One region of the Xanthobacter sp. SG618 genome, then DNA from elsewhere that is predicted to be linked to it. Evidence: predicted binding sites of a transcription regulator. Region 1 holds the regulator's gene; each other region holds the start of a gene.
The links. The regulator HrcA, encoded in region 1, represses chaperone genes, less so after heat shock. The targets are predictions, from matches to a motif close to GTTAGCACTCNCNNNNNGNGAGTGCTAAC.
Positions count from the first base shown of each region.

Region 1 (9,800 bases):
CCCGCGTGGTGGTCATGACCGCCGATGCCTCCTACGTCGAGCGGGCCAAGGACTGACCTTCGTGCGATGCCCCGGAAGGGCACATTTCAGCCCTTCCGGTGTTCCCCAATGCCTTGCTGCGGTGCGTGGAACTTTTTTTTCCGCGGCTGGTTGAACCCGGACATGGCCCTGTGGGGACATGCAGTCAGCCAAGGCGTAGAAGAATGATCTTGTCGGGAAGGCGGGTTCTCGTCGTTGAGGACGAGTATCTCGTGGCACTGGGGCTCGACGACAATCTCAGGTCGCTGGGCTATACCGTGGTCGGGCCGGTCGCGAGCCTCGCCGCTGCGGTCACAGCCGCTTCGTCTGAGCAGATCGATGCCGCCATTCTCGACGTCAATCTCGCCGGAGAGCCGGTTTATCCGGCCGCCGCGATCCTTGCCGAACGCGGCATCCCCTTCATCTTCTGCTCGGGCTACACTGGAAGCGTGCGCATGCCGGCGGAGTTTGCCGACGCGCCGCGGGTCGCCAAGCCGTATACCAGCCGCGTCATTGCCGACGCCCTCGCCGACCTGATCGGGGCGGGAGCGGGCTCGGGGGGTGGTTCAGGCGGCGGCGATCACGGGAGGCGGAACGTATCCGCCTCCAACGATATCTAATCCTTCAAAAAGCTCAGCTCAGGCCGCGCCGGTCGCCTTGTTGGCCTCGGCCTTCGGTCCGCCGCGGGCAACTCCCACCATGGCCGGACGCAGCACCCGCTCGCCGATCACGTAGCCCGCCTGGACCACCTGCACCACAGTGCCGGTCGGCACACTCGGATCCGGCACCTCGAACATGGCCTGGTGGAGGTTCGGATCGAACTTCTCCCCCTTCGGCTCGATCTTGCGAATGCCGTGCTTCTCCAGCGCCTTGACCAGACCGCGCTCGGTCAGTTCCAGCCCATCCAACAGCGCCTTGAAGCCGCCTTCGGCGGTCGCCTTGGCCTCCGCCTCCACCGAGCCGAGGGCCCGGGCAAGATCGTCCGCCACGTTCAGCACGTCGCGGGCGAAGGAGGCGATGCCGTAGGTCTTGGCGTCCTGGATTTCCTTCTCGGCGCGGCGGCGCACGTTCTCCGCCTCCGCGAAGGCGCGCAGGAACTTGTCCTTGAGGCTAGCGATCTCGCCTTCCAGACGCGCCTTGTCGCCGGCCGGATCGCCGATGGCGGCGTCCGCCATGGCGGTGGCTTCCGCCTCGGCGGTCGCCTCGTTCACCTGCGCATTGCCCTGCGCGGTACCGTTTTCGCTTGCGTCGCCGCCGGTCTCGGGCGCGCGCTTCTGCTCGCTCATCCGGTTACTTCCCCTGCCTTGAGATTCGCCCGGGGTCACCATGCCGCCGGGCAAAGGCCAATCGTCCCGGCGCATATCGGGGCGATGGGGGGAAAAATCAAGTCGTAGTGATCCTTATCCCTCACGCCGCGTCCGCGCCCGGTGCACCGAGGATGCGGCTGACCAGCCGAGCGGTGAAGTCCACCATGGGGACGATGCGGCCATAATTGAGCCGGGTCGGGCCGATGACACCGAGCACGCCCAGCACCCGGCCCTGCCCGTCGCGATAGGGTGCGACGATGGTGGAGGAGCCGGAGAGGGAGAACAGCCGGTTCTCCGAGCCGATGAAGATGCGCAGCGCCTGCGCCTCCTCCGCCCGGCCGAGCAGTTCGGAGACCTCGCGCTTGGTCTCGAGATCGTCAAACAGCAGGCGGATGCGCTCCAGGTCCTCCAGCGCGCGCAGATCCTCCAGCAGTTTCGCCTGCCCGCGCACGATGAGGGTGCGCTCGCCGGGCCCGTCGCCGGACCAGGAGGCAAGCCCGGCCTCCACGACGCGCGCGGTGAGGGCATCGAGATCGCGGTTGAGCTCGGCGAGGAGGCTGTCCATCTCCTGCCGCGCATCGGAGAGGGTACGGCCGCGGATGCGGGCGTTGAGGAAATTGGTCGCCTCGGTGAGGGCGGAAGCCGGCAGGCCCGGGGGCAGCGCCAGCGCGCGGTTCTCCACCTGCCCGTCCTCGGACACGAGGATGACGAGGGCGCGGCCCGGTTCCAGCGGAACGAACTCCACATGCTTCAGGCGCGGGTCCGTCTTGGTGGCGGTGACGACCCCGGCACCGCGGGCGAGGCCCGACAGCAAGGCGGAGGCTTCCTGCAGCACGCCTTCCACCGTTGTGGTCCGTGCGGCGGCAAGCACCTGCGTCTCGATATTGGCCCGGTCGCGCTCGTTGACGTCGCCCACCTCCATCAGAGCATCCACGAAGAAACGCAGGCCGCGCTCGGTGGGCAGGCGACCGGCGCTGGTGTGGGGGGCATAGATGAGGCCGGCCGCCTCCAGGTCCGCCATCACGTTGCGAACCGAGGCGGGGGACAGCGTCATGGGGATCAGGCGGGCGATGTTGCGCGAGCCGACCGGCTCCCCGGTGGCGAGGTAACTCTCGACGATCTGGCGGAAAATCTCGCGCGAGCGCTGGTCGATTTGCGCGAGGCCGCCGGACGACAGGGGCAGGAACGGATCGAGCGCCACGGGTTCAGCCTTCGAAGCAAAGGATTTTGCTGTCCCTAATGTGTCCCTCGCGGGGGCTGGGTTCAAGCGCCGGGCGGGCGTCGTCGCGCGCCTTGCTTTCCTCTGGGCGCGCGGCGCTCTAAAAGGAGCGCCCATGACGCACAATGAGGTATCCATCATGCGCCCCAGCAAGCGCGCCCCCGACGAGATGCGCGCGGTGTCCTTTGAACGGGGCGTGATGCGCCACGCGGAAGGCTCCTGCCTCGTGAAGTTCGGCGACACCCACGTTCTCGTCTCCGCGACGCTGGAGGAGCGCCTGCCGCCGTGGCTGAAAGGCCAGGGACGCGGCTGGGTGACGGCGGAATATTCCATGCTGCCCCGCGCCACCCATGACCGCACCCGTCGCGAATCCACCACCGGCAAGCAGTCCGGTCGCACCCAGGAAATCCAGCGCCTGATCGGGCGTTCGCTCCGCTCGGTCACGGATCTCGTGGCGATGGGCGAGAAGCAGATCACCATCGATTGCGATGTGCTCCAGGCCGATGGCGGCACCCGCACTGCTTCCATCACGGGCGCCTGGATCGCCCTCCATGACTGCCTGAGCTGGATGAAGTCCCGCTCCATGATCAAGGAAATGCCGCTCAAGCAGCATCTGGCGGCGGTTTCCTGCGGCATCTACGAGGGCACGCCCGTGCTCGACCTCGACTACGCCGAGGATTCGGTGGCTGAGACCGACGCCAATTTCGTCATGACCGGCACCGGCGGCATCGTGGAAATCCAGGGCACGGCGGAAAAGACGCCGTTCACCCAGGACGAACTGCTGTCGCTGCTCTCCCTCGCCCGCTCGGGGGTCGATCAGCTCGTTTCCCTGCAGAAGCTGGCGGTGGGCTGATGTCGCGCCAGCTCACCGGCCAGCTCGTTGTGGCGACCCACAATCCGGGCAAGCTCATCGAGATGAAGATGCTCCTCGAGCCGCACGGGGTGGAGGCGATCGCTGCCGGCGACCTCAACCTGCGTGAGCCCGAGGAGACCGAGGAGACGTTCGCCGGCAACGCGCGGCTGAAGGCTGTGGCGGCGGCGAACGCGTCGCAGCTGCCGGCCTTCGCCGACGACAGTGGGCTCGTCATCGACGCCCTCGGCGGCGCGCCGGGCATCCACACCGCCCGCTGGGCGGGACCCGACCGCGATTTCGAGATGGCCATGGAGAAGGTGGAGGCCGAACTTCAGAAGGTCGGCGCCACCGAGCCCGCCCAGCGCCATGCCCGGTTCGTCTCGGCACTCTGCATCGCTTGGCCGGATGGGCATCTGGAGGAGTTCGAGGGCACCGTGGACGGCACCCTCGTCTGGCCGCCCCGCGGCGCCAAGGGTTTCGGCTACGATCCCATGTTCCTCCCCGAGGGCCATGTGAAGACCTTCGCCGAGATGACCGCGGACGAGAAGCACGGCATGCCGCCCAAGGGCTTCGGCCTCTCCCATCGTGCCCGCGCCTTCCTGAAGCTCTCGAAGGCGTGCCTGAAGGGGTGACGACGATCTCGAACACCGCGCCCTCCGTGAGCGCTCCGGCACACCCTCTCCCGTTCGGGAGCGAGGGTGTCGCCGATACGGCGGGCGGCTTCGGGGTCTACGTCCATTGGCCATTCTGCAAGGCCAAGTGCCCCTATTGCGACTTCAACAGCCACGTCCGGCTCGTGCCGCCGGACGAGGCGCGCTATATCGCGGCCTTCCGGCGCGAGATCGCCCACGCGCGGGCGCTGTCGGGACCGCAGAGGGCGCAGACGGTCTTTTTCGGCGGCGGTACGCCCTCCCTCATGGCACCCGCCACTGTGGGCGCGATCCTGGAGGCCATCAACGAGGCCTGGCCGCTCACCGCCGATGCAGAGGTGACACTGGAGGCGAACCCGACCTCCGTGGAGGCGGAGCGGTTCCACGGCTACCGGGCCGCGGGGGTCAACCGCGTCTCCCTCGGCGTTCAGGCGCTGGACGATGCGGACCTTCAGGGGCTCGGGCGGATGCACTCGGTGGCGGAGGCGCTGGCCGCCGTCGCCATCGCGCGTCGAGCCTTCGATCGCGTCTCCTTCGATCTCATCTATGCCCGCCCGCGCCAGACACCGGATGCCTGGGCGGCGGAGCTGCGGCGCGCGCTCGGCGAAGGCTGCGAGCACCTGTCCCTCTACCAGCTCACCATCGAGCCGGGTACGCCGTTCGAGCGGCTGTACGGCGCCGGAAAGCTCATTCTTCCCGATGACGATCTCTCCCGCGCCCTCTGGGACGTGACGCAGGAGGTGACGGCGCAGGCTGGCCTTCCCGCCTACGAGGTTTCCAACCATGCCCGGCCGGGGGCCGAGGCGCGGCACAATCTCGTCTACTGGCGCTATGGCACCTACGCCGGCATCGGCGCCGGAGCCCATGGGCGGCTGGTGTCGGGCGACATGCGCCACGCCACCTTCACCGAGCGGTCGCCGGAAGAGTGGCTGAAGCGGGTGGAGGCGGACGGGCACGGCGTCATTTCCGACGAGACGCTGTCGGCAGCCGAGCAGGCGGACGAGATGCTGCTCATGGGCCTGCGCCTGACGGAGGGCGTGGACCTCGCCCGTCATGCCCGCCTCGGCGGCCGCATCGATCCGGAACGCCTCGCCACGCTGGAGGCGGAAGGGCTGGTGGCGTTCAAGGACGGCCGGCTGCGCGCGACCGCGGCCGGCTTCCCGGTCCTCAACGCTGTCATCGCCGCGCTGGCGGGGTAGGCTCGCCGCGCGGGAACGCTTGCCAACGCCGCCCCGCCTGCTTAAGTCCGCGTGGGGCTTGAGACTGCCTGCCGAGGAACGCGCACCATGTCGTTGGATGCCGACCAGATCGTCGAACGCCGCCGCCTTCGGCGGAAGGTCACATTCTGGCGGGTGCTCGGGGTGCTCGGCGTCGTCGCCGCCGTGGCGGTGGGCGTGTCGGCCCTGATCGGCCGCGACATTCCCGCCTCCTCGCCCCATGTGGCGCGGATCATGATCGGCGGCATCATCCGCAACGATCGGGAGCGGGTGGAGCTTCTGGAGGAGATCGGGCGGTCCCGTGCCAGCGCCGTCATCCTGTCCATCGACAGCCCCGGCGGCACCGTGACGGGCTCCGAGCAATTGTTCGACGCGCTCCGCCGCCTCGCCGCCAAGAAGCCGGTCGTTGCCGTGGTGGAGGGCGTCGCCGCCTCTGGCGCCTATATCGCGGCGCTGGGCGCCGACCACATCGTGGCCCGCCGCAATGCGCTGGTCGGCTCGGTGGGCGTGATCTACCAGTTCCCCAACTTCACCGAGCTGCTCAAGACCGTGGGTGTGACCATAGAGGACATCAAGTCCTCCCCGCTCAAGGCCTCGCCCAATCCCTATACGCCGGTGACGCCTGAGGCGCGCGCCGCCGTGGATTCGCTGGTGAAGGACAGCTACGCCTGGTTCAAGGATCTCGTCGGCGATCGCCGCAAGCTCTCTGATGCCAAGCTCGCCAACGTTTCCGATGGCCGCGTCTTCACCGGTCATCAGGGCCTAGAACTCCAGCTCGTGGACGAACTCGGCGACGAGCGCACCGCCCGTGCGTGGCTCGCCCGGGAGAAGGGCGTGAGCGAGGCTCTCAAGGTACGCACCTGGCGCACCAAGGAGGTTGGCGACGAATTCGGCTGGCTTCTGGGCACCGCGCGCGGGGTCGTGAGTGCGCTCGGCTTCCCGCAGGCGGCAGCGCTCCTGACGGATGCGGCGAAAGGCGCGCTGGAGCGCGGTCAACTTGACGGTCTGTTGGCCCTCTGGCACCCTCGGAGCTAGGGTTAGGGTCGCTTTTACAAGCGCTTGGCGGCCATCCGTCAGCACCGATAACAATGCCGGACGTCCGGCCGCCCACCGCCCGCCATTGAGGGCTATGGCTCGCTTTCGGCGGATGATTTCGAGGGAACTGGGGCCAAAATGATCAAGTCCGAGCTCGTCCAGAAGATCGCCGAGGCCAATCCGCACCTCTACCAGAGGGACGTGGAGAACATCGTCAACGCCATCTTGGAGCAGATCGCTTCCGCGCTGGAGCGGGGGGATCGTGTGGAGCTGCGCGGCTTTGGCGCCTTCTCGGTGAAGAAGCGCGACGCCCGTGTGGGGCGCAACCCGCGCACCGGCAAGCAGGTGGACGTGAGCGAGAAGACCGTTCCCTATTTCAAGACCGGCAAGGAGATGCGCGAGCGTCTCAACGCTGGAAAGTAGGCCCCGTGAGCCGCTTCCTCTCCATCCTCATCGGCCTGCCGCTGGCGATCCTCGCCGTGGCTCTGGCCGTTGCGAACCGCAAGCCGGTGACGCTCTCCCTTGATCCGTTCTCGCCGGATCATCCCGCCCTGTCGGTGACGCTGCCGCTGTTCGCGATCATTTTCGCGGCGGTGATCGTCGGGGTCATCGCCGGTGGGGCCGTCACCTGGGCGCGGCAGGGCCGCTATCGTCGCGAGGCGCGCGCCGCCCGCCGCGAGCACAAGCGGGCCGAGGCTGCCCGCCCGGCCCCTTCCTCGCAGCTCGGCTTGCCCGCGCCGCGGCACTGACCGTTCTTCTTTCGCTCTGTTTCGAGCTTCAGGAGCCGTCCCGTGCGAACGGGGCGGCTCTTTCGTATGGGCTCACGCCCGCTTGCCGTCGGGACGAGCGAGGTGGCGCCGTGCGATGGGGAGCACGAGGTGTACCATGCCCATCACCATGGGCGGCACCGCCAGCAGCGTCGAGGCCCAGATGGGCCATCCCGCGGTGATGGGCGAGAGGAGCGCCAGAATGGCATTGATGAGGGCGTAGGCGCCGATCATCATCAGTCCCAGAAAGCGCAGGTGTGCGAGAATGGCGAGGCTGCTCATGGCAACGGTTCCTGAGGCGATGCGTACCTAAACGAAACGATCCGTTCCGATATGGTTTGATATATACGGTCCGTTTCGTTATGCAAGAGGAAATTGGCGAAAGGCCCATCCGATGCCCGAGACCAGCCCCGCAGACCGTCGTCGCTCATCCATTGGCGCGCGGCGCAATCCGGATGCGGAGGCGGCGATTCTGACGGCAGCCCGGGCACTGCTCGCGGAGCGCGGATATGCCGGCTTCTCCATCGAGGAGGTGGCCCGTCGCGCCGGGGCCGGCAAGCCGACTATCTATCGCTGGTGGGCGACCAAGGCGGACCTGCTGATCGACGTCTACGCGGCGGAGAAGGCGAGCCACATGGCCCTGCCCGATACCGGCGCCCTCTGGAGCGACCTTCTCGCCTATACCCGTGCGTTGTGGGGCTTCTGGCGGGACACGCCGTCGGGCAGCATCTTCCGGGCGCTCATCGCCGAAGCCCAGACCACCGACGCCGCCCTTTCCGCCCTGCGCGACAAGTTCCTGCCCGACCGGCTCCGCGACCTCTGCCACATGTTCGAGCGCGCAGCGGAACGCGGGGAGATCCCTGCGTCGGAGATCGACGATCGCGTTGGCCTCTATATCGGCTTCAACTGGCTGCACCTGCTGACCGACCGGCTCGCCGATGATGCGCCGGCCATCGAACGCACGGCACGGCTCATCGCCGGCCAGCGGCCGGGCCGCACCTGAGCGCCGGTTCGGCGTGAGGCGCCGTCAGTAGAAGCCGACGGGGAACCAGCGCAGATAGAGGTCGGTGTAGACGCCCTTTTCCCAGATGCGCTGGAGGGCAAAATCCACGGCGTGGCGCAGCGTATCGTTGCCTTCCTTCACCGCCACAGAGAAGCCATCGCCGAAGAAGCGGCTTTCGGTGAAGGGGCCGCCCACGAAGCGGCAGCAGGCGGCGCTGTCGGTGCCGTTCAGCCAGAGCGCCAGGGTGATTCCGTCGCCGAACAGAAGGTCCACCTGCCCGGCTTTCAGCGCCTCCTGGGCCGCCTTGAGATCGGGATAGGGGCGGATGGCGGCTTCGTTGAAGAAGGAGCGCAGATAGGCTTCGTGCGCGGTGCGGCTCACCACGGCCACCTTTTTGGAAGCCACCTCCTCGGGTGTTGCCTTCGCCAGTATCTCCTGCTTGCGGCCCACGAAGCGCGCGGGCGTGCCGAGGTAGCGCTCGGAGAAGTCCAGCGTCGCCCGGGAGGCCGGGGTGGCGACGAGGCCGGCGATCGCCGCTTCCGCCCGGCCCTGGTCCACCACATCCGCCACGTCAGCGAACGCCGCGGTCTGGAAGCTGCAGGTGACCGAGAGTTCTGCGCAGATCGCCCGCGCCAGATCGATGTTGAAGCCGGAAAGGGCTCCGGTGGAGTTGATGAAGTTGAAGGGCGGGTAATCGTCCGTCGTGACGAACCGCAGCTCCTTCGGGAGCTTGGCGGCGTCGGGGCGCTCGAGCCGGCGCTCCACATTCCAGAAATTCGGAACCACCACCGGCGTGATGGCGATCTTATCCGCTCGCTCCACCAGCGGCGGGGGGCCGCCCTGCGCCGGCCTCGCCGGCGGCTGCTGAGCCACCGCCGCTGTTGCCGTCAGCGCCACCACGGCCAGAACCAGAGCGTGGAGGCCGGCCCGACGCGAGGGTGTGCGGCGGGCGGCAGGGATGCTCAGGAAAGAGGCTGGTGGAAGCATTGCGGCAAGCTTACCCTAGGGTTGCATGAGGGTCGGGGCATGGTGGGGGATGCCGGGGCCGCCCGCAAGGGGCGGAGCCATGTAAGCCATGATGCGGGCGAGGACCATCGCGACCTTGGGCGGGACCTGCTCCGCGCTCGAGACGACGGGGCGGCCTCCGCCCCGCTGCCGGCATCCATCGCGAGCGCCCTGCCGGCCTCGGAGCTTCGTCCCTATCGCGATCACGTGGATGCTGACGAATTGCGTGCCGCCGCAGCGCGCGCCCGGCTTGTAGGGGTTGGCGTCGACGAGGTGCTTGTCGCCTCGGGCGTGCTCGATGACCAAACCGCCACACGTCTGCTCGCCCGCGACCTCGGTCTTTCCGTGGCCACGCCGAACCTCGCCAGCCTGCCGGATGACCCCGCTGTGGCGGAGGCCGTGCTGCGCACCGGCACTCTCGTGATCGGGACCGGTAGCGGGCGCCCGCGCTTCGTGATGGCGGCGCGGGGCCGCATCGTCCAGCGCCTGCGTCGGGCGCTGAAGCGGGATGCGGGCCTCGCCTCGCGGGTGGAGCTGATCAGCCCGGCGGCGCTCGCCCGGCGCGTCGGCGCTGTCTGCGCCCCCAGCTTCGCCGCCGCCGCGACGGGGCGCCTCGTCCTGGCCGATCCGTTCAAATCGGCATCGACGCTGCGGCCCGGCCGCATCGTCGGGCTCGCGGCCGCCGCCATCGGCCTGCCGCTCGCGCTGCTGCTGGCGCTGGCACCG
Region 1 covers NZ_JABBHL010000002.1:339,194-348,993, reverse strand. Annotated here, with positions in the region: gene efp (elongation factor P) at 1-56, shown strand, start outside; gene FHT36_RS07105 (response regulator) at 204-638, shown strand; gene grpE (nucleotide exchange factor GrpE) at 657-1,304, opposite strand; gene hrcA (heat-inducible transcriptional repressor HrcA) at 1,426-2,526, opposite strand; gene rph (ribonuclease PH) at 2,684-3,397, shown strand; gene rdgB (RdgB/HAM1 family non-canonical purine NTP pyrophosphatase) at 3,397-4,029, shown strand; gene hemW (radical SAM family heme chaperone HemW) at 4,056-5,246, shown strand; gene sppA (signal peptide peptidase SppA) at 5,334-6,299, shown strand; gene ihfB (integration host factor subunit beta) at 6,438-6,722, shown strand; gene FHT36_RS07065 (lipopolysaccharide assembly protein LapA domain-containing protein) at 6,728-7,048, shown strand; gene FHT36_RS07060 (hypothetical protein) at 7,121-7,348, opposite strand; gene FHT36_RS07055 (TetR/AcrR family transcriptional regulator) at 7,461-8,069, shown strand; gene FHT36_RS07050 (transporter substrate-binding domain-containing protein) at 8,094-9,056, opposite strand; gene FHT36_RS07045 (glycosyltransferase) at 9,096-9,800, shown strand, end outside.

Region 2 (9,800 bases), 250 kb from region 1:
CCTATGCCCGCGACCTCGCCGGCTTCTATGCGCCGGTCCTGCCGACGCCAGTCGAGGCGCCGGCCCTGGTGAAGGTCAACGCCGCCCTCGCCGAGCTGCTGGGCCTCGACCCCGCCCATCTTGCGACGCCCGAGGGCGTGGCGGTGTTCGCCGGCCTCGCCGTGCCGGAGGGGGCGGAGCCCATCGCTCTGGCCTATGCCGGGCACCAGTTCGGCCATTTCTCGCCGCAGCTGGGGGATGGCCGCGCCATCCTGCTCGGCGAGGTGGTGGGCCGGGACGGGCTGCGCCGCGACATCCAGCTGAAGGGCTCCGGCCCCACCCCCTTCTCCCGCCGGGGCGACGGGCGGGCCGCGCTCGGGCCGGTGCTGCGCGAATACATCGTCAGCGAGGCCATGGCGGCGCTGGGCATTCCCACCACGCGAGCACTGGCGGCAGTGACCACCGGCGAGCGCGTGGTGCGCGATCGTGCCCTGCCCGGCGGCGTGCTGGCACGGGTGGCGGCGAGCCACATCCGCATCGGCACCTTCCAGTTCTTCGCCTCCCGCAAGGCGTTCGACGCGGTGAAGCAGCTCGCCGACTACACCATCGCCCGCCACTATCCCGACCTCGCGGGGGCGGAGAACCCCTATCTCGCTCTGCTTGACGGCGTGATCGGCCGGCAGGCGGCGCTGGTGGCGCGGTGGCTCTGCGTCGGCTTCATCCATGGGGTGATGAACACGGACAACATGTCGGTCTCGGGGGAAACGATCGATTACGGCCCCTGCGCCTTCATGGACGCCTACGACCCCAACACGGTCTTCTCCTCCATCGACGAGATGGGGCGCTATGCCTATGGCAACCAGCCGGACATCGCCCACTGGAACCTCGCCCGCTTCGCCGAATGCCTGATCCCCATCATGGGAGAGGACCGGGAGGCCGCCATCGCCGCCGCCAATGCGGCGTTGGGCACCTTCCCCGCACGCTTCTATGCGGCCTACCACGCCGGGCTTGCCGCCAAGATCGGCCTGCCGGAGGCGAGCGAAGAGGATGTGGCCCTCGCCCATGACCTCCTCAACGTGATGAACGGCTCCAAGGCCGACTTCACCCTCACCTTCCGCCGCCTCGGCGCGCTCGCGGAGGATGCGGAGGCAGGCGGGCCGGTGCGCGACCTGTTCCTCGACCGGGCGGCCTTTGACGCCTGGGCCGAACGCTGGCGCGCGCGCCTCGCCGAGACCGGCCGATCCGGCGCCGACATCCGCGCCGGGATGGATGCGGTGAACCCGCTCTTCATCCCCCGCAACCATCTGGTGGAAGAGGTCATCGCCGCCGCCATCGAGCGCGGCGACCTCGGCCCCTTCGAGCGGCTGAACACGGTGCTGGCGCGGCCCTATGACGAGCAGCCGGAATTCACCGCCTATGCGGGGCTGCCGCCCTCCATGGAGGGGTACCGGACGTTCTGCGGGACCTAACGGCGGGGGGCTCCCTCTCCCCTTGCGGGAGAGGGCTGGGGTGAGGGGTATCGCGCCGCCCGAACCGGCATCGGACATGTGGAGGCAGCCCCCTCACCCCCAGCCCCTCTCCCGCAAGGGGAGAGGGGAGCAGCGTCGCCCCATCGCTCGTCTGTACCGCACAGCCCAAAAGAAAAGGGCGCGGCCGAAGCCGCGCCCTCTCTCATTTCTGGACCGGGGGATGGATCAGAAGTCCATGCCACCCATGCCGCCCATGCCACCGCCGGGCATGGAGGGCATGCCGGAGTCGCGCTTGGGCAGCTCGGCGACGAGCGCCTCGGTGGTGACGATCAGGGCCGCGATGGAGGCGGCGTCCTGGAGCGCGGTGCGCACGACCTTGGCCGGATCGACGATGCCGGCGGCGATCATGTCCACATACTCTTCCGTCTGGGCGTTGAAGCCGAAGGACGGATCGTTGGACTCCTGCACCTTGCCCACCACGATGGAGCCTTCCACGCCAGAATTCTCGGCGATCTGGCGGATGGGGGCCTCGAGGGCGCGCAGGACGATCTTGATGCCGGCCTTGATGTCGGCGTTGTCGGAGGTGACCTTCTCCACCGCCGCCTTGGCGCGGAGCAGGGCGACACCACCGCCGGGAACGATGCCTTCTTCCACCGCGGCGCGGGTGGCGTTGAGCGCGTCGTCAACGCGGTCCTTCTTCTCCTTCACCTCGACCTCGGTCGAGCCGCCGACGCGGATCACCGCGACGCCGCCCGCGAGCTTGGCCAGACGCTCCTGGAGCTTCTCACGGTCGTAGTCCGAGGAGGTCTCCTCGATCTGCGCCTTGATCTGGTTCACGCGGGCCTCGATGTCGGCCTTCTCGCCGACGCCGTCCACGATGGTGGTCTTTTCCTTCTCGAGGATGACCTTCTTGGCGCGGCCGAGCTGGGCGATGGTGACGTTCTCGAGCTTGATGCCGAGATCCTCGGAGATCACGGTGCCGCCGGTGAGGATGGCGATATCCTCGAGCATCGCCTTGCGGCGATCACCGAAGCCGGGAGCCTTCACCGCCGCGACCTTCAGGCCGCCGCGCAGCTTGTTGACCACGAGGGTGGCGAGCGCCTCGCCTTCCACGTCCTCGGCGATGATGACGAGGGGACGGCCGGTCTGCACCACGGCCTCGAGGACCGGCAGGATCGGCTGGAGGCCGGAGAGCTTCTTGTCGAAGATCAGGAGGAAGGGCTCTTCCAGATCGGCGATCATCTTCTCCGCATTGGTGATGAAGTACGGAGAGAGATAGCCGCGGTCGAACTGCATGCCTTCGACCACTTCGAGCTCGGTCTCGGCGGTCTTGGCTTCCTCGACGGTGATGACACCCTCGTTGCCCACGCGCTGCATGGCGCCGGCGATCATCTCGCCGATGGAGGCATCGCCGTTGGCGGAGATGGTGCCGACCTGCGCCACTTCGGCGGAGGACGAGACCTTCTTGGCGCGGGCGCGGATGTCGGCGATGGCCGCGGCGACGGCGAGGTCGATGCCGCGCTTCAGATCCATCGGGTTCATGCCGGCGGCGACCGACTTGGCGCCTTCCTTCACGATGGCCTGGGCCAGAACGGTAGCGGTGGTGGTGCCGTCGCCGGCGAGGTCGTTGGTCTTGGAGGCGACCTCACGCACGAGCTGGGCGCCGAGATTCTCGAACTTGTCCTCGAGCTCGATCTCCTTGGCCACCGACACACCGTCCTTGGTGATGCGGGGGGCGCCGAAGCTCTTCTCGATCACCACGTTGCGGCCCTTGGGACCCAGGGTGACCTTTACGGCGTTGGCGAGGATATCGACGCCGCGCAGGAGCTTCTCGCGCGCGTCGGAAGAGAACTTCACTTCTTTGGCAGCCATGACGGCCTCCTTATGATTCTGTTTCTGTGGAGCGGCTCAGCAACTCACACGGCACATCACTTGGCCAAGCTCACTTGGCGATGACGCCGAGGATGTCGCTTTCCTTCATGATGAGCAGGTCCTGGCCGTCGATCTTGACCTCGGTGCCGGACCACTTGCCGAACAGCACGCGGTCGCCGGCCTGCACGTCGAGGGGGACGAGCTTGCCGCTCTCGTCACGGGCACCGGCGCCCACCGCGATCACCTCGCCCTCCTGGGGCTTTTCCTTGGCGGTGTCGGGGATGATGATGCCGCCGGCGGTCTTCTGCTCGGCTTCGATGCGCTTGACGACCACGCGGTCGTGCAGAGGACGGAAGGACATGGGTCGTTACCTCTTCGAGGGGAGCGCGGGCACTGGCCCGCCGTTCTGGCACTCCCGAATGAAGAGTGCCAAGCTCGTCGCGGAGATAAGGGCGCGCCCGGCCAACGTCAAGGCGCGCTGCAGCAATCAGGGAGCTAGCAAAGCGGTAACGAGCCGTGGGATAAGCTCTTTGGGAGCTGAGGCTTGACGGCGGACGGGGGCGGATGCAGACGGCATCGACGACGACGGCGCAAGCCTTTATGGTCAGGCGACTGTCTGGGTGGTCGCATTCTTGTTCCAGGCGGCGGGAGGCCTCGGAAAGCACATGACGAAGATGGTTGCGGGATCCAAGTCTGCTTTCGGGCGGTCCGCTTTCGGATGGACGGCCTTCGGGCGGCCGCGCGCCGCGCTGGCCGGCGCCGCCCTCACCGTGCTGGCCCTCGGCCTCGCCGGCTGCGAGACGACCCCCTCCGCGCCGCCACCGGCCGCGCGCCCGGTCTATACCAGCCCGATCCCGCCCGACCGCCTCGTCGGCCGCTGGGGCCTTGCCGCCTACCACCGCCCGGACGACGCCACGCGCACCGAAGCCCAGGCCAAGGCCTCCTGCGGCAACCAGCCCTACGTCATTACCGCAGGCACCAATGGCGGCGTGATGATGTATCTCGCCGACGACAACAAGCTGACCGAGCTGGTCTCCAAGCAGGTGGGCAACGGCCCGGTCTATATCGGCCCGCCCGACGACCCGGCCGGCGGCGAGCGCGACCGTCAGGTGGTGCGCTTCGACAACAACATCCTGGTGCTGAAGTTCGTCGATCCGGAAGTGGCCAAGCGCTACGGCACCATGGTCTACGTGCGCTGCGCGTGATCTGAGGGGCCCCGCGCCCTTCTTTTCGAGCCCAGCGCCCGAGGGCGCTGAAGCATCCTGAAAAGCTCACCGCCCAAAGGCGGCGAAATCACCTTGAAAAGCTCACCGCCCAAAGGCGGTGAGCATGGCGGACCCCCGGTTGGTGGGGTCGAACAGGTGCAGGCCCAGTTCCTCGGCCAGTTCCCGGAAGGCGGCGATGCCGCGCACGGAATTGCCCCGCCCATCGAGACGGGGTGAATAGGTGGCGATGCCGAGCTGGCGGTTGACCACCCCGAGGATACCGCCGCCCACCCCGCTCTTGGCCGGAACGCCCACGTCGAAGGCCCAGTTGCCGGCGAAATTGTACATCCCGCAGGTGAACATCACGGCGAGCGTGGAGCGCACAGCATCCACCGCGAAGGCCGTCGTGCCGGTGAGCGGGTTCTCGCCGATATTGGCGAGCGTCGCCCCCATGCGGGCGAGGTCTCCGGCCGTCACCAATATTGAGCACTGGCGGAAATAGAGGTCCAGCGTCGCGTCCACCCCGGCGGTGAGCGCGCCGGCGCTGGTGAGGAGATGGGCGATGCCGCGGTTGCGGTGCGCCGTCTCGGCCTCCGAGCGGAACACCGCCTCGTCCACCACGAGCCGCCGCCCGGCTGCGGCGGAGAAGCGGTCCAAAACGAAATCCAGCGCCTCGGCGCCGAGATGCTCCACCAGCAGGCCCGAAACGGTGATGGCCCCGGCATTCACCATGGGGTTGAAGGGCCGGTTGGTCTCGGCATCGAAGACGATGGCGTTGAAGGCATCCCCCGAAGGCTCCACCCCGACGCGGGAGAGCACCTTTTCGCGGCCAGCCACCTCAAGGGCGAGACAGAAGGCAAATGCCTTCGAAATCGACTGGATGGTGAACGCCACGTCGGCATCCCCCACCGAGACCACCTCCCCCTCCACCGAGACGGCGGCAATGCCGAAGCGATCCGGGTCCACCAGCGCCAGTTCGGGAATGTAGTCGGCGAGCGCACCCGACGTGTCGGTGCGGGTGCGCTCATAGGTGTGGCGCACCACCGTCTCCAGACCGTAGCCGGCCGGCACCGCGGGAGCCGCATGCAGGCTCGAATCCATCTCTTCCCCCTTGCCGACCACAGGCATGGACCAGGCGGCCGCGTCGCGGTGAGCAAAGCACAAGGCGTGCCACGGCGGCCCGCCCCGACCCGTCCAGCCCGTCGCGCCGCAGGGAGGAAACGGCATTAGCTGGAATTAGTCTATTTCGATTCTTTGAAAAGATCAGAACAGTTATCGTTTTGAGACAATCCAATATTACCCGACATCATCCCCCGCATATTGCCCCAGCGGTATCTGATTAATAAAAGAGCAGGAAGTCGTCTCAATTGCGTCGAGCCCCGCGATGCCCGTCTTTACACCTCATCCGTACGATCATCGCCGCCGGAACAAGGGCTCTTTGGGTCGCAACAGCCGGCAGAGTCTCGCCGGAAAACCATTCACGACCATTGCGTTTGCCGCCAGATCTCTGCTCGCCACCTCCGCCTTGATCGTGCCCGTCAGCTTCGGCATGGCGCAGGCGCAGGAGGCGGCGCCGTCCGTCGCGCTGCCCACGGTGAACGTCGAGGGCGTGGCCGAGACCGCCTGGGGGCCGGTGGAGGGCTATGTGGCGACCCGCTCCGGCGCCGGCACCAAGACCGACACGCCGCTCATAGATACCCCGCGTTCCGTCTCCGTGGTCACCCGGCAGGAGATGGACGACCGCGGCGTCCAGAACGTGGTGGATGCCGTTTCCTACACCGCCGGCGTGCTCACCGGCTCCTATGGCTACGATCCCCGCTTCGACGACATCTATATCCGGGGCTTCTCGGTGTCGTCGCGCGGCAACTTCCGCGACAGCCTCGCCCAGCCGAGCGCCAATTTCGCCTCCTGGCGCACCGAGACCTATGGCCTTGAGCGCATCGACGTCATCAAGGGCCCCGCCAGCGTGCTCTACGGCCAGACCGTTCCGGGCGGGCTCATCAACCGCATCTCCAAGATGCCGGTGGACACGCCGTTCGCGGAAGTGGAAGGCCAGCTCGGCGATCCCGCATGGTCGCAGGCCGCGTTCGACGTGGGCGGCCGGGCCAACGCGGACGGCAGCGTGCTCTACCGCCTCACCGGCGTCGCCCGCGCCGCCGACGGGACTGTGAGCTACAGCACCAACAACGCGCTCTACCTCGCGCCGGCGGTGACCTTCCAGAACGACACCACGCGCCTCACCATCCTCGGCACCGTGCTGGACAGCCGGACGCCCTCGAACACTCAGTATTGGCAGACCCCCACGATGCTCACGCGCATCCCCATGGGGACCACCTACAACGCCATCCAGCAGACGCAGGAGCAGATCGGCTACCAGCTGGAGCACGCCTTCAACGACGTGTGGAGCGCCAAGCAAAACGTCCGCTACGGCCACATCGACAATCACAGCATGTGGACGGACGCCAACGGCGTCATGAACGGGCCGCTCATCTCCATGACGGCCACCAACTACATCGAGACCGTGAACAGCTTCCAGGCCGACAACCAGCTGCAGGCCAAGTTCACCACCGGCCCGGTCGAGCACAAGGTGCTGGGCGGCGTGGACTATCTCTGGCTGGACAGCTCCTACGGCATGGGCGACGGGCCGGCGGGGGACGTGAACATCTTCAACCCCAACGTGCCCAACCTCCTGGTCATGCCGGCCATCACGTCGCGGGACGGCGCGGGGCTCAATCAGGTCGGGCTCTATCTTCAGGACCAGATGGCATTCGGCAACGGCTGGCGTTTCCTCATCGGCGGGCGGCAGGACTTCGCCTCCACCAGCCAGAGCAGCTTCGGCATCGAGACCGCCGGCCGCGACGACCAGGCCTTCACCTGGCAGGCCGGGCTGCTCTATGCGTTCGAGAACGGCGTCTCGCCTTATGTGAGCTATGCGACGTCCTTCCTGCCCTCCATCAACGTGGACCAGAGCGGCCAGCTTCTGGAGCCGTCCAGCGGCGAGCAGTACGAGGCGGGCGTGAAGTATCAGCCCAAGGGCGGGCGCAGCTTCTTCACCCTGTCAGCCTACCAGATCACCCAGAACAATTACGCCGTGCCGGACCCGGTGAGCTTCTTCTACCTCCCGGTGGGCAACGTGCGCGTGCGCGGCTTCGAGGCGGAGGCGCTGGTGGAGCTGGCGCAGGGGCTTGATCTGACCGCCGCCTATACCTTCACCCAGGGCCGCATCATCAACAGCCTCGATGTTCCGACCATCGGCAACACGCCGCCCAACATGCCCGCGCACATCGCCTCGCTCTGGGCGAAATACACCGTGCAGGACGGCGACTGGAAGGGCTTCGGCGTGGGCGGCGGCATCCGTTATATCGGTCCGTTCTGGTCGGATACCAACAATCTCTACAAGAACGGCGCGCAATATCCGGTGGATGCCGCGCTCTATTATGAGAAGGACAACTGGAACTTCCAGTTGAACGCGAAGAACGTCTTCGGGCAGCAGAACGCGCTGTTGAACGAAGGCTACTGGTACTGGCAGCAGGGACGCTCGGTGATCGCCTCCGTGCGCTATCGCTGGTGAGCCCCGGGGCGAAGCCGGCGCCGGCGAAGCGCTTCACCCTGCGGCCGGGGCTGGTGTGGGCGCACCGCATCCTCGGCCTGTCCACCGCGCTGTTCCTGGTGATCGCCGGGCTGACCGGCAGCGTCCTCGCCTTCCACCACGAGCTGGACGAGTGGCTGAACCCCTCCGCCTACCGCGCCACCGCCGTGGGCACGCCGCTGTCGCCGGACGCCTTGGCGCGGGCGGTGGAGGCCGGCCATCCCGACTTTCGTGTCTGGTACCTGTCGCTGCCCCACGAAGCCGGCGAGGCGGCGGAGGTCGCGGCCCTCGGGCGCATCGATCCGGCGACGGGCGAGCCGGTGCCGATCCCGGCGGATACCTTCCTGGTGGACCCGGTGAGCGGCGAGGTGCTAGCGGCGCGCCTGTGGGGCGCGTGCTGCTTCTCCGCGCTCAAGATCATGCCCTTCCTCTATGAACTGCACCACAATCTGAGCCTGCCCGGCATCTATGGCACGCTGCTCATGGGCGGGGTGGCGCTGCTCTGGCTGGTGGACGGCTTCGTCGGCTTCGCGCTGACCCTGCCGCGCGGGCGGCCGTTCCTCACCAAATGGCGATCCGCCTTCACCATCAAGGGCGGCAGTGCCTTCCGCCTCAACATCGACCTGCACCGGGCGGCCGGGCTCTGGCTGTTCGTGGTGCTGATCGCCCTCGCTCTGTCCTCGGTGGCCATGAATTTGCGGCAGGAGGTGGTGGAGCCGGTGGTGGGCCTCGTCTCGAAGCTCACGCCCACGCCCTTCTCCGGCGGACCGCTGGCGCCCCTGCGCGAGCGCACCCTCTCCTTCGATACCGTGCTGGAGGCGGGGCTGAAGGAGGCGCGCGGACGGGGCTGGCAGGAGCCGGCGGGCGAGATCTTCTACTCGCCCCATTATGGGGTGTTCGGCGTCGCCTTCGGCGATCACGACGACCCCATGGACAGGCGCTGGCTCTATTTCGACGGCGCGACGGGAGCGTTCCGCAGCGCCAGCCTGCCGGGCGTGGGCACGGCAGGGGATGTCTTCATCCAGCTCCAGTTCCCCATCCATTCGGGCCGCGTCTTCGGCCTGACGGGGCGCATCATCATCGCCGTGATGGGCGTGGTGATCGCCGGCCTCGCCATCACCGGCGTCGCGGTGTGGTGGATGAAGCGCAAGGGGCGCGTGGGCCGGAAAGGAAAGGCGGCTGCATCGGGCAAGTCACGGCCGGCGCGCACCACGGCTGCGCCGGCACGACCCGACGGTGCCCCCGCGGCCGCGCGGCAGGAGGGCCAGATCTCGCAGAACGGCTAGCTCTTGCTGAGATCTTCGACCGTGGCGGACGCCACGTTCTTCTTGATGGACTCGATGGCTTCCATCGCGGAGGACTTGGCCTTGTAGCCCTCGGAGGCGAACATCACTTCGCCGTTGGACGCCTTGTAGCGGAACCGGAATTCGCCGGCTTTGTCCTTATAAACCTCGAACTTCGCCATGACGCATCCTCCCATGGGACGATCAGCGCGGCGAAGCCTGCGCCGATTCGCGGCGCAGGCAAAGTCTTCCTCACTCGTCCATCTTCAGCGCGGCGATGAAGGCTTCCTGCGGAATCTCCACCTTGCCGAACTGGCGCATCTTCTTCTTGCCTTCCTTCTGCTTGTCCAGAAGCTTGCGCTTGCGCGTGATGTCGCCGCCGTAGCACTTGGCGGTCACGTCC
Region 2 covers NZ_JABBHL010000002.1:587,795-597,594, forward strand. Annotated here, with positions in the region: gene FHT36_RS08170 (YdiU family protein) at 1-1,448, shown strand, start outside; gene groL (chaperonin GroEL) at 1,674-3,320, opposite strand; gene groES (co-chaperone GroES) at 3,391-3,681, opposite strand; gene FHT36_RS08185 (hypothetical protein) at 3,986-4,525, shown strand; gene glsA (glutaminase A) at 4,628-5,626, opposite strand; gene FHT36_RS08195 (TonB-dependent siderophore receptor) at 6,057-8,096, shown strand; gene FHT36_RS08200 (PepSY-associated TM helix domain-containing protein) at 8,093-9,400, shown strand; gene FHT36_RS08205 (DUF1508 domain-containing protein) at 9,397-9,579, opposite strand; gene lepA (translation elongation factor 4) at 9,650-9,800, opposite strand, start outside.
Region 2: the regulator HrcA is predicted to act here: its motif matches at 3,726-3,754, upstream of groES (co-chaperone GroES).

Region 3 (9,800 bases), on a different contig from region 1:
TCGGCACTACGGACGAGGCCCAGCAGGCCATCCTCGCCAAGGTGCAGGGCGTGCTCGGCACCGACTACAGCGTCCGTCGCGTGGAGACGGTCGGCCCGAGCGTGTCCGGCGAACTGGTGCGCCAGTCCATCCTGGCGCTCGTGCTCGGCGCGGTGGCGGTGCTCGGCTATCTGTGGTTCCGCTTCGAGTGGCAGTTCGCGGTGGGCGCCATCGTGACGACGATGCACGACATCTTCGTTACGCTGATGATCTATTCGGCGTTCGGTATCGACTTCGACCTGACGTCCATCGCCGCCATCCTGACCATCATGGGCTACTCGCTCAACGATACGGTGGTGGTGTACGACCGTATCCGCGAGATGCTGCGCCGCTACAAGAAGCTGCCGCTGCCCGAACTGCTCGACATCGCGGTGAACGCGACCTTCTCGCGGACCATCATCGTCTCCACCACCACCTTCTTCGCTACCCTCGCGCTCTATTTCTTCGGTGGCGAGGTGCTGCGCGGCTTCTCGCTGGCGATGACGGTGGGCGTGGTGATCGGCACCTATTCCACCATCTTCGTCGCCGCCCCCATCCTCATCCATCTCGGCCTGCGCGCCTCCACGGTCAGCCTGCCGACGAAGGACGCGGCCGATCCGGAGGTGAAGGAGCTGGACGAGTTGGTGAAGCTGGAGGCGAAGGACGCCGCCGCCGCAATCCCGCCCGAGGCCGCGCCCGCGACCGGCGTGTCGGCCAAGGGTGGCAAGGGCAAGAACGGAAAGCCCAACGGCAAGGCTGGTCCCGCCCGCCCGGCCAAGGCCTGAGGCGCGGGTGGTGGCCGCCCCGGACGGCGCGCCCTTCCTGCCGCGGCAGGTCGCCATCGACGGTTATGGCGACACCTTCTTCCACTTTGCCGGCATGTCCCATGCCGGCTCCATCCTCGCGCTGCCCTCGGGCATCCGCGGCTGGGCGCCTGTGCGCGTGGCCGAGATCGACGCCGCCTCGCTCGCCCCCGTGGTGGCGGATGCCGCTTCCGTCGAACTGCTCCTCATCGGCACGGGCAAGGACCCGGCGCACCTCAAGGAGCCGCTCAAGCAGATCCTGCGCGAGGCCGGCATTCGTTTCGAGCTGATGCCCACGCCGTCCGCCGCCGCCACCTACAACGTGCTCCTCGCCGAGGGCCGGCGGGTGGGTGCGGCGCTGATTGCGGTCTGAGCCATGGAAAGCCCGGCGCTGGACGACAAGGCACTCGACGAGGCCTATGCCTATTGCGCCGCGCAGGTGCAGGCGCAGGATCGCGACCGCTTCCTCGCCGCCTTGTTCGCCCCGCAGGACAAGCGCATGCACCTCCTCGCGCTCTACGCCTACAATCTCGATGTCGCCCGCGTGCGGGAGGTGGTGCGCGAGGCTCTGCCCGGCGAGGTGCGCCTCGCCTGGTGGCGGGAGGTGATCGAGGGGGAGGGCAGGGGCGATGTCTCCGGCCACCCGGTGGCCGCCGCGCTGCTCGATACCGTCGCGCGCTTCCGCCTGCCGCGCGCGAGCCTGATCGCCATGGCCGACGCGCGGGTCTTCGACCTGTACGACGATCCCATGCCCACCGTGGGCGATCTCGAGGGCTATGCGGGCGAAACCGCCTCGGCGCTGCTCCAGCTTTCCGCGCTCATTCTGCTGCCGGACGTGGGCCGCTCCGGCGACCTTGCGGGGCACGGGGGGGTCACCATCGCCATGACCGGGCTGATGCGCGCCTTCCCCATCCATGCGGCGCGCGGGCAGTGCTACATCCCGGTCGATGTCCTCGCCCGCCATGGCGTCGGGCGCGAGGAAGCGGTGTCGGGCAGTGTCACGCCCGGCCTTTTGGCGGCGCTTGCGGAGCTGCGGGAGACGGCGGCCCGTCACCTGTGGGAGGCACGGGAAGCGGCCGGGCAGACCTATGCTGCCACCTCCATCGCCGCGCCCTTCCTGCCGCTGGCGCTGGTTTCCGGCGATCTCAAGGCGCTGGCCAGGGTGAGCGACCCGTTCCGCCAGCCCGCCGGCCTCTCTCCCTTCCGCCGCCAGTTCGCCTTGTGGTGGGCGGCCCAGCAGGCGGTGCGCGGACGCATCTGGTTCTGAGAGTGGGCGTGACCCCTCCAGCCGTCATACCCCGGCTTATCCGCGGCATCCACTGCACCGTTTGAGCCGTGCCCCGGAAGGAAGATTCCGCCCGGCCGCCGGGTGGATCCCCCGGACAAGCCGGGGGATGACGGTGACGCAGAGGCGGTGAGCCCGGCGAACCGAATCCCCCTCAGCCTTCCCACAGCGGCAGGTCGCCCCGCGCCCAGCCGGCTTTGGTCTCGGCCACATAGTCCGCATATCGCCCGGCCGCGATGGCGGCGCGGGCGCCGGCCATGAGCTGCTGGTAATAGTGGATGTTGGCCCACGAGATCAGCATGGCCCCCAGCATCTCCTCGCAGCGCACGAGGTGGTGGAGATAGGCGCGGGAATAGTCCCGCAGGGCCGGGCAGTCGCTCTCCTCGTCGAGGGGACGGGGGTCTTCCGCGTGCCGGGCGTTCTTCAGGTTGATGCGGCCGAAGCGGGTGAAGGCGAGCGCGTGCCGCCCGGAGCGGGTGGGCATCACGCAGTCGAACATGTCGATGCCGCGCGCGACGCTCTCCAGAAGGTCGTCCGGCGTGCCGACGCCCATGAGATAGCGCGGCTTGGTGGTGGGCAGATGCGGCGCCACCGTCTCGATCATGGCGAGCATGACCTCCTGCGGCTCGCCCACCGCAAGGCCGCCGATGGAATAGCCGGGGAAATCCATATCCGCGAGAGCGCGGGCCGACTCGACCCGCAGCGCCGGCACGGCGCCGCCCTGGACGATGCCGAAGAGCGCGCGGCCCTTGGGCTGCGTCTCGAACGCACGCTTGGAGCGCTCCGCCCAGCGAAGCGACAGGCGCATGGCGCGCTCGGCCTCCTCGTCGGTGCAGGGCAGGCGCACGCACTCGTCGAGCTGCATCTGGATGTCGGCGCCGAGCAGGCCCTGGATCTCCACCGAGCGTTCCGGGCTCATCTCGTGATAGGCGCCGTCCACATGGGAGCGGAAGGTGACGCCCTGCTCGGTCATCTTGCGCAGGCTGGACAGGCTCATCACCTGGAAGCCGCCGGAATCGGTGAGGATCGGCCCGTCCCAGCGCATGAATTTGTGCAGGCCGCCGAGCTTCGCCACCCGCTCGGCGCCGGGGCGCAGCATGAGATGGTAGGTGTTGCCGAGCACGATGTCCGCGCCGGCCGCCTTCACCTGGTCGAAATAGAGCCCCTTCACCGTCGCGACCGTGCCCACCGGCATGAAGGCCGGCGTGCGGATGCGCCCGCGCGGGGTCGAGACGAAGCCGGTGCGGGCGGCGCCGTCAGTGGCGGAGAGGGTGAAGGAGAAGGTGTCGGCAGGCGTGTCGGACGTCATGCGCCGCCTTGTGGCAGAAGCAGGCACGCATCGCCATAGGAATAGAAGCGGTAATTTTCCGCGATCGCATGGGCATAGGCCCGCTTCTGCGGCTCGTGGCCGATGAAGGCCGCCACCAGCATCACCAGCGTGGAGCGCGGCAGGTGGAAGTTGGTGAGCATTCCGTCCACTGCGCGGAAGCGGTAGCCGGGGGTGATGAAGATGTCCGTCTCGCCCACGAAGGGGCGGATCAGGCCGTCCTCTCCCGCCGCGCTCTCGATGAGGCGGGTGGAGGTGGAGCCAATGGTGAAGATGCGCCCGCCCTTCGCCTTCACGGCATTGAGGGCGTCCGCCGTCTCGCGCGTCACCTCGCCCCACTCGGCGTGCATGGTGTGGCCGGAGGTGTCCTCCGCCTTCACCGGCAGGAAGGTGCCGGGGCCGACATGCAGCGTCACCTTGTGCAGGGTCGCGCCGGTTGCAGCCATGCGGGCAAGGAGGTCGGGCGTGAAATGCAGGCTCGCGGTCGGCGCCGCCACCGAGCCGGCGACGCGGGCGAACAGGGTCTGGTAGTCGTCCTTGTCGCGGGCATCCTCGTGGCGGCGGGCGGCGATATAAGGCGGGATGGGCATATGGCCCACCGCCGCCACCGCCTCGTCGAGCACGTCTCCGGCTAAATCGAAGGCGAGGACGATGGAGCCGTCCTCCTCCTTGGCTGCCACTGTCGCATCGAGCGTGCCGAGGAGGCAGGAGCCGCCCTCGCCGCCGAAGCGGATGCGGTCGCCGACGCGCAAGCGCTTGCCGGGCTTGGCGAAGGCGCGCCAGCGGTCAGGCGCGAGGCGTTTGATGAGCGTCGCCTCCACCGCCACGTCCGAGCCGCCTTCGCGCGAGCGCGCGCCTTCCAACGCGGCCGGTATGACGCGGGTGTCGTTCACCACCACCGCATCGCCGGGGCGCAGGAAATCCGGCAGGTCGCGGACGCTGCGGTCCTCCAGCTCTGGCGCGGCGCCGGGGCGGACGACGAGCATCCGCGCCGTGTCGCGCGGCTCGGCGGGGCGCAGCGCGATGCGGTCCTCGGGGAGGTGGAAGTCGAAGGCGTCAACGCGCATGGGGCAGGGCAGACATCAGGGAGGGCAACAGCTCAGAAGATGGCGACGGCGCCCTGGTAGATGGCCCAACTCATCAGCGCTGTCACCATCAGGCCGAGGATCGTCGCGGCGAAGCCCGCGAGGATGACGAGACCGTCCCGCTCCACCAGGCCAAGGCCGAAGATGCACACGGCAAATCCCGGCGGCAGATTGCCGAGGAAGGGGATGGGCAGCAGCAGGATGAAGCCCAGCAACACCACCGTCGCGCCCACCACCCGCCGTGCCGTGGGGCCGGCGAACTTCTCGAAGCGGGGGCGGGAGACGCGCTCGAACCGCTCGATCCACGGCCGCGAGCGGGTGACGATCGATTCCAGCATGGCGCGGGAGAAGGTGCGGCGGGCGATCCACGCCGGCAGCCACAATTCCTGCCGGCCCAGCATCATCTGCAGGCCGATGAGGCCGAGGATGATGCCGCAGACCACCGGGATGCCCGGCGGCATGGGAATGCAGTTGGGGATGCCGAAGATGAGGAAGAGAATGCCGAAAGCGCGGTTTCGCAGGGCATTGACGAGATCGCCGATGGCGATCTGATCCTCTTCCTGCGCCGCGAGCACGGCGGCCAGCAACTCGGAAGTGCGTGGAGTGCGGTGGTCCAAGGCGCCCTCATGACGTGGACGCTTGAGCTACAACGGGAAAACGGCAGCGGGAGGGCACTGGCGCGCAAAAATTCCGCTAGGTCACGTTTGCGCTGGTCCGATCGCGCCACTCACGCAATAGAGCGGACATGCACGCCCCACCCCCGCGGGGACGTGCATGTCCTCACCGCCCCTTCGGAACCATAAAGACCGTTGACTGATACGGAAAGCCCCTGACGTTCCGAGACTGATCCACATCAGTTCAAAAGGAACATTCCGTCCACGGACCGCAGCTCGGCGGGCTTGATGAGGCCGGAATGGGCGACACGCACGGAATGGAGCCGCCCCTCGATCTCGCGTTGCCAGAATTCCAGAAACTTGTTCAGCTCCGGAAAGCGCGGGCACAGATCGTACTCCTGCCAGAGGAAGGTCTGGAGCAGGCCGGGATGGTCGGGCATGCGATAGAGGATCTCGGCCGTGGCGAGGCCGTAGCCTTCCATCTGCAGGACGAAGTCACGCGACACCTTGGCAGCCATGGGTCACACCTCCAATCCACGGCCCCGCCGCCAACAGGGCTGGGGAAGACGGGACCGGACACTTCATTGTCGGCTACACACTTTGCCGGCGCCAAGGCTAAAGATTGGTTTCCGTCTGCAAAAACAATGCTCTAGCAGCCATTCCCGCCGATTGCTGACAATGGCACCAACTGCCCGGTGGCCCGGGACGCCGGAGCCGCGGGGCGGGCGGCTCCAGCGCAAATCCCGCGGAATGCGGGCTGCTAGCACTCCGTTCCATCGAGTGCTAAATTTTTTGGGCCGACCCCTTGCGGCTCCAATTTGCCGCCCTTAGATCGCGGTCGGGCCGGGTGGAGGGGTTCCCGGCGCCTTCAAAACAGGCAACCCCGATGGACAACATCGAACCGGAGGTTTCCCTATGGGTTTCCGTCCCCTGCACGACCGCGTGGTCGTCAAGCGCATCGAGGCCGAGCAGAAGTCGGCCGGCGGCATCATCATCCCCGACACCGCCAAGGAAAAGCCGCAGCAGGGCGAAGTCGTCGCGGTCGGTCCCGGCGCCCGTAACGAGAAGGGCGAACTGGTGGCGCTCGACGTCAAGGCCGGCGACATCGTGCTGTTCGGCAAGTGGTCCGGCACCGAAGTGAAGATCGACGGCCAGGATCTCCTCATCATGAAGGAGAGCGACATCCTCGGCGTCATCGAGAACGCGGCCGGCGCCAAAAAGGCGGCCTGAACTTAAGCGGCCTGTTTTTCAGTCGCAGGACCGAGGCAGCCCGAGGCGCCCTGTCCCGCGGCATTCGCCATCCCATTCAATCGTCCCAATCTGAAGGAGCACGCCACATGGCTGCCAAGGACGTGAAATTCTCCGTTGACGCGCGCGACAAGGTTCTGCGCGGCGTCGACATCCTCGCCAACGCCGTGAAGGTCACGCTCGGCCCCAAGGGTCGCAACGTGGTCATCGAGAAGAGCTTCGGCGCCCCCCGCATCACCAAGGACGGTGTGTCGGTGGCCAAGGAGATCGAGCTCGAGGACAAGTTCGAGAATCTCGGCGCCCAGCTCGTGCGTGAGGTCGCCTCCAAGACCAACGACCTCGCCGGCGACGGCACCACCACCGCCACCGTTCTGGCCCAGGCCATCGTGAAGGAAGGCGCCAAGGCGGTTGCCGCCGGCATGAACCCGATGGACCTGAAGCGCGGCATCGACGTCGCCGTGGACGCCATCGTGAAGGACCTCGCCGCCAACTCGCGCAAGGTGACCTCCAACGACGAGATCGCCCAGGTCGGCACCATCTCCGCCAACGGCGACGCCGAGGTCGGCAAGTTCCTCGCCGAGGCGATGAAGAAGGTCGGCAACGAGGGTGTCATCACCGTCGAGGAAGCCAAGACCGCCGAGACCGAGCTGGATGTCGTGGAAGGCATGCAGTTCGACCGCGGCTATCTCTCTCCGTACTTCATCACCAATGCGGAGAAGATGCGCGTTGAATTCGAGGAGCCCTACATCCTCATCAACGAGAAGAAGCTCGCCGGCCTGCAGGAGCTGCTGCCCGTGCTCGAGGCGGTGGTGCAGTCGGCCCGTCCGCTGCTGATCATCGCCGAGGACGTGGAAGGCGAGGCCCTCGCCACCCTCGTGGTGAACAAGCTGCGCGGCGGCCTAAAGGTGGCTGCGGTCAAGGCCCCCGGCTTCGGCGATCGCCGCAAGGCGATGCTGCAGGACATCGCGATCCTGACCGGCGGCACCGTGATCTCCGAGGAAGTCGGCATCAAGCTCGACAGCGTGAACCTCTCCATGCTCGGCCGCGCCAAGAAGGTGGTGATCGAGAAGGAGAACACCACGATCGTCGACGGCGCCGGCGAGAAGGCCGACATCGAGGCGCGCATCGCCCAGATCCGCGCGCAGATCGAGACCACCACCTCCGACTATGACCGCGAGAAGGCCCAGGAGCGCCTCGCCAAGCTCGCCGGCGGTGTTGCCGTGGTGCGCGTCGGCGGCTCCACCGAGGTCGAGGTCAAGGAGAAGAAGGATCGCGTTGACGACGCCCTGCACGCCACCCGCGCCGCGGTGGAAGAAGGCATCGTCCCCGGCGGCGGCGTCGCCCTGCTGCGCTCCATCAAGGTGCTCGACGGCCTGAAGGTCGACAACGCCGACCAGAAGACCGGTATCGAGATCGTCCGCCGCGCCATCCAGGCCCCGGCGCGCCAGATCGTGCAGAATGCCGGCGACGACGGCTCCGTCGTGGTGGGCAAGATCCTCGAGTCCGACGATTACACCTTCGGCTACAACGCCCAGACCGGCGAATATGTGGACATGGTGAAGGCGGGCATCATCGACCCCACCAAGGTCGTGCGCACCGCTTTGCAGGACGCGGCCTCCGTGTCCGGCCTGCTCATCACCACCGAAGCCCTCATCGCCGAGCTGCCGAAGAAGGCCGGCCCGGCCGCCCCGGCCATGCCGGGCGGCGGCATGGACTTCTGAGGCAACACAAGCCTCTGACGCCGCCCGGCCTCTTCGCGGGGGTCGCAAACCGGCAAGCCGGTTTGCTGGGGCGGCGGCATGGACTTCTGAGGCAACACAAGCCTCTGACGCCGCCCGAGTTTTCGGGCGGTCCTTGAACGGGAGCGGCCGGGCATTTTGCCCGGCCGTTTTCGTTTTGACGCTGCTGACATGCATTCCCCGGCGTTACGCAGAATTCCCCTGCGCAGATTGAAATCGCTCTATGTAACAGAGCTTTGGCCACATTGTTGGCCGGCACGGGTTAGCGTCGGCGATGAATGGGGGTATAAGGGCGTCAGCCAGCAATTCCCGGTTGGAGGGATCGCCAGCCTGTCCGTTTTGACTATTGGTGATGCGCGATGCCTGTTCGCTCGATCTCGCGCACGTCTCCCGGGCGTGCTGTTTTCCGTGGTTCTTTCCTGGCGCCGAAGGGCGCTGCGATCCTTTCCCTCGGGCTTTTCCTGGCCGTGACCTCCGGGCCCGCCGCCGTTTGGGCGCAGCCGGCCGCTCCCGCCGAGACGCACCAGCACGCGGCGCCGGCTGCCGTAGCGGCTCCCACCCCCGTTGCGGCTCCCTCCACGGGCGCTCCTGCCACGACCGCCCCTTCCGCTGCCGCTCCCTCCGCTTCCGTTCCTGCCGAACCCGCGCCCGCCCCCGCGGCGCCGACGCCGGTCGAGGCCGTCCCTTCTGTGCCGGCGTCCGAGAGCGTGGCCGACGCGCGCCTGCCCCATGACCTGTCCCCCTGGGGCATGTTCATGGCCGCCGACCTGGTGGTGAAGGCGGTGATGCTGGGCCTCGCCTTCGCCTCCGTCCTCACCTGGAGCGTGTGGTTCGCGAAATCCCTCGAACTGCTGTTCGCCCGCCGCGCGGTCTCCCGCACGCTGAAGGCGCTGCGCAGCGCCGTCACCCTCTCCGATGCCGCGGCCGAGATGCCCAAGGCGAACAGCCCAGCCACCGCCACCGTGCGCGCCGCGCTCGCCGAGTGGCACGCTTCCGCCGGCCTGCCGGTGGACGGCATCAAGGAGCGGGTCGCTGTCGCCCTCTCGCGCATCGAGGCCAAAGCCGGCCGGCGCATGACAGCGGGCACCGGCGTGCTCGCGACCATCGGCGCCACGGCGCCCTTCGTGGGCCTGTTCGGCACGGTGTGGGGCATCATGAATGCGTTCATCGGCATTTCTAAAGCCCAGACCACCAACCTCGCGGTGGTCGCGCCCGGCATCGCCGAAGCGCTGCTGGCCACCGCCATCGGCCTCGTGGCCGCCATTCCGGCAGTGGTGATCTACAACGTGTTTGCCCGCGCCATCGCCGCCTACAAGGCCAACCTCGCCGACACGTCCGCCGAGGTGATGCGCCATCTCTCCCGCGACCTCGACCGCGCCGCGGCCGAGGTGGAGACCCCGCGCCTGCGCGCTGCGGAGTGACCCGGGATGGCCGCCAAGCTCGATCATGGCGGGGACGACCTCGCCGAGAACCACGAGATCAATGTCACGCCGTTCATCGACGTGATGCTGGTGCTGCTCATCATCTTCATGGTGGCGGCGCCCCTCGCCACGGTGGACGTGAAGGTGGACCTGCCGGCCTCCAACGCCCAGCCGCAGCCGCGCCCGGACAAGCCGCTGTTCCTTTCCGTCAAGAAGGACCTCACGCTGGCGCTGGGCGATGATCCCGTCTCCCGCACCGG
Region 3 covers NZ_JABBHL010000001.1:487,160-496,959, reverse strand. Annotated here, with positions in the region: gene secF (protein translocase subunit SecF) at 1-803, shown strand, start outside; gene FHT36_RS02410 (Mth938-like domain-containing protein) at 814-1,194, shown strand; gene FHT36_RS02405 (phytoene/squalene synthase family protein) at 1,198-2,088, shown strand; gene tgt (tRNA guanosine(34) transglycosylase Tgt) at 2,261-3,415, opposite strand; gene queA (tRNA preQ1(34) S-adenosylmethionine ribosyltransferase-isomerase QueA) at 3,412-4,500, opposite strand; gene FHT36_RS02390 (exopolysaccharide biosynthesis protein) at 4,533-5,135, opposite strand; gene FHT36_RS02385 (usg protein) at 5,372-5,650, opposite strand; gene groES (co-chaperone GroES) at 6,048-6,362, shown strand; gene groL (chaperonin GroEL) at 6,470-8,101, shown strand; gene exbB (tonB-system energizer ExbB) at 8,827-9,540, shown strand; gene exbD (TonB system transport protein ExbD) at 9,547-9,800, shown strand, end outside.
Region 3: the regulator HrcA is predicted to act here: its motif matches at 5,892-5,920, upstream of groES (co-chaperone GroES).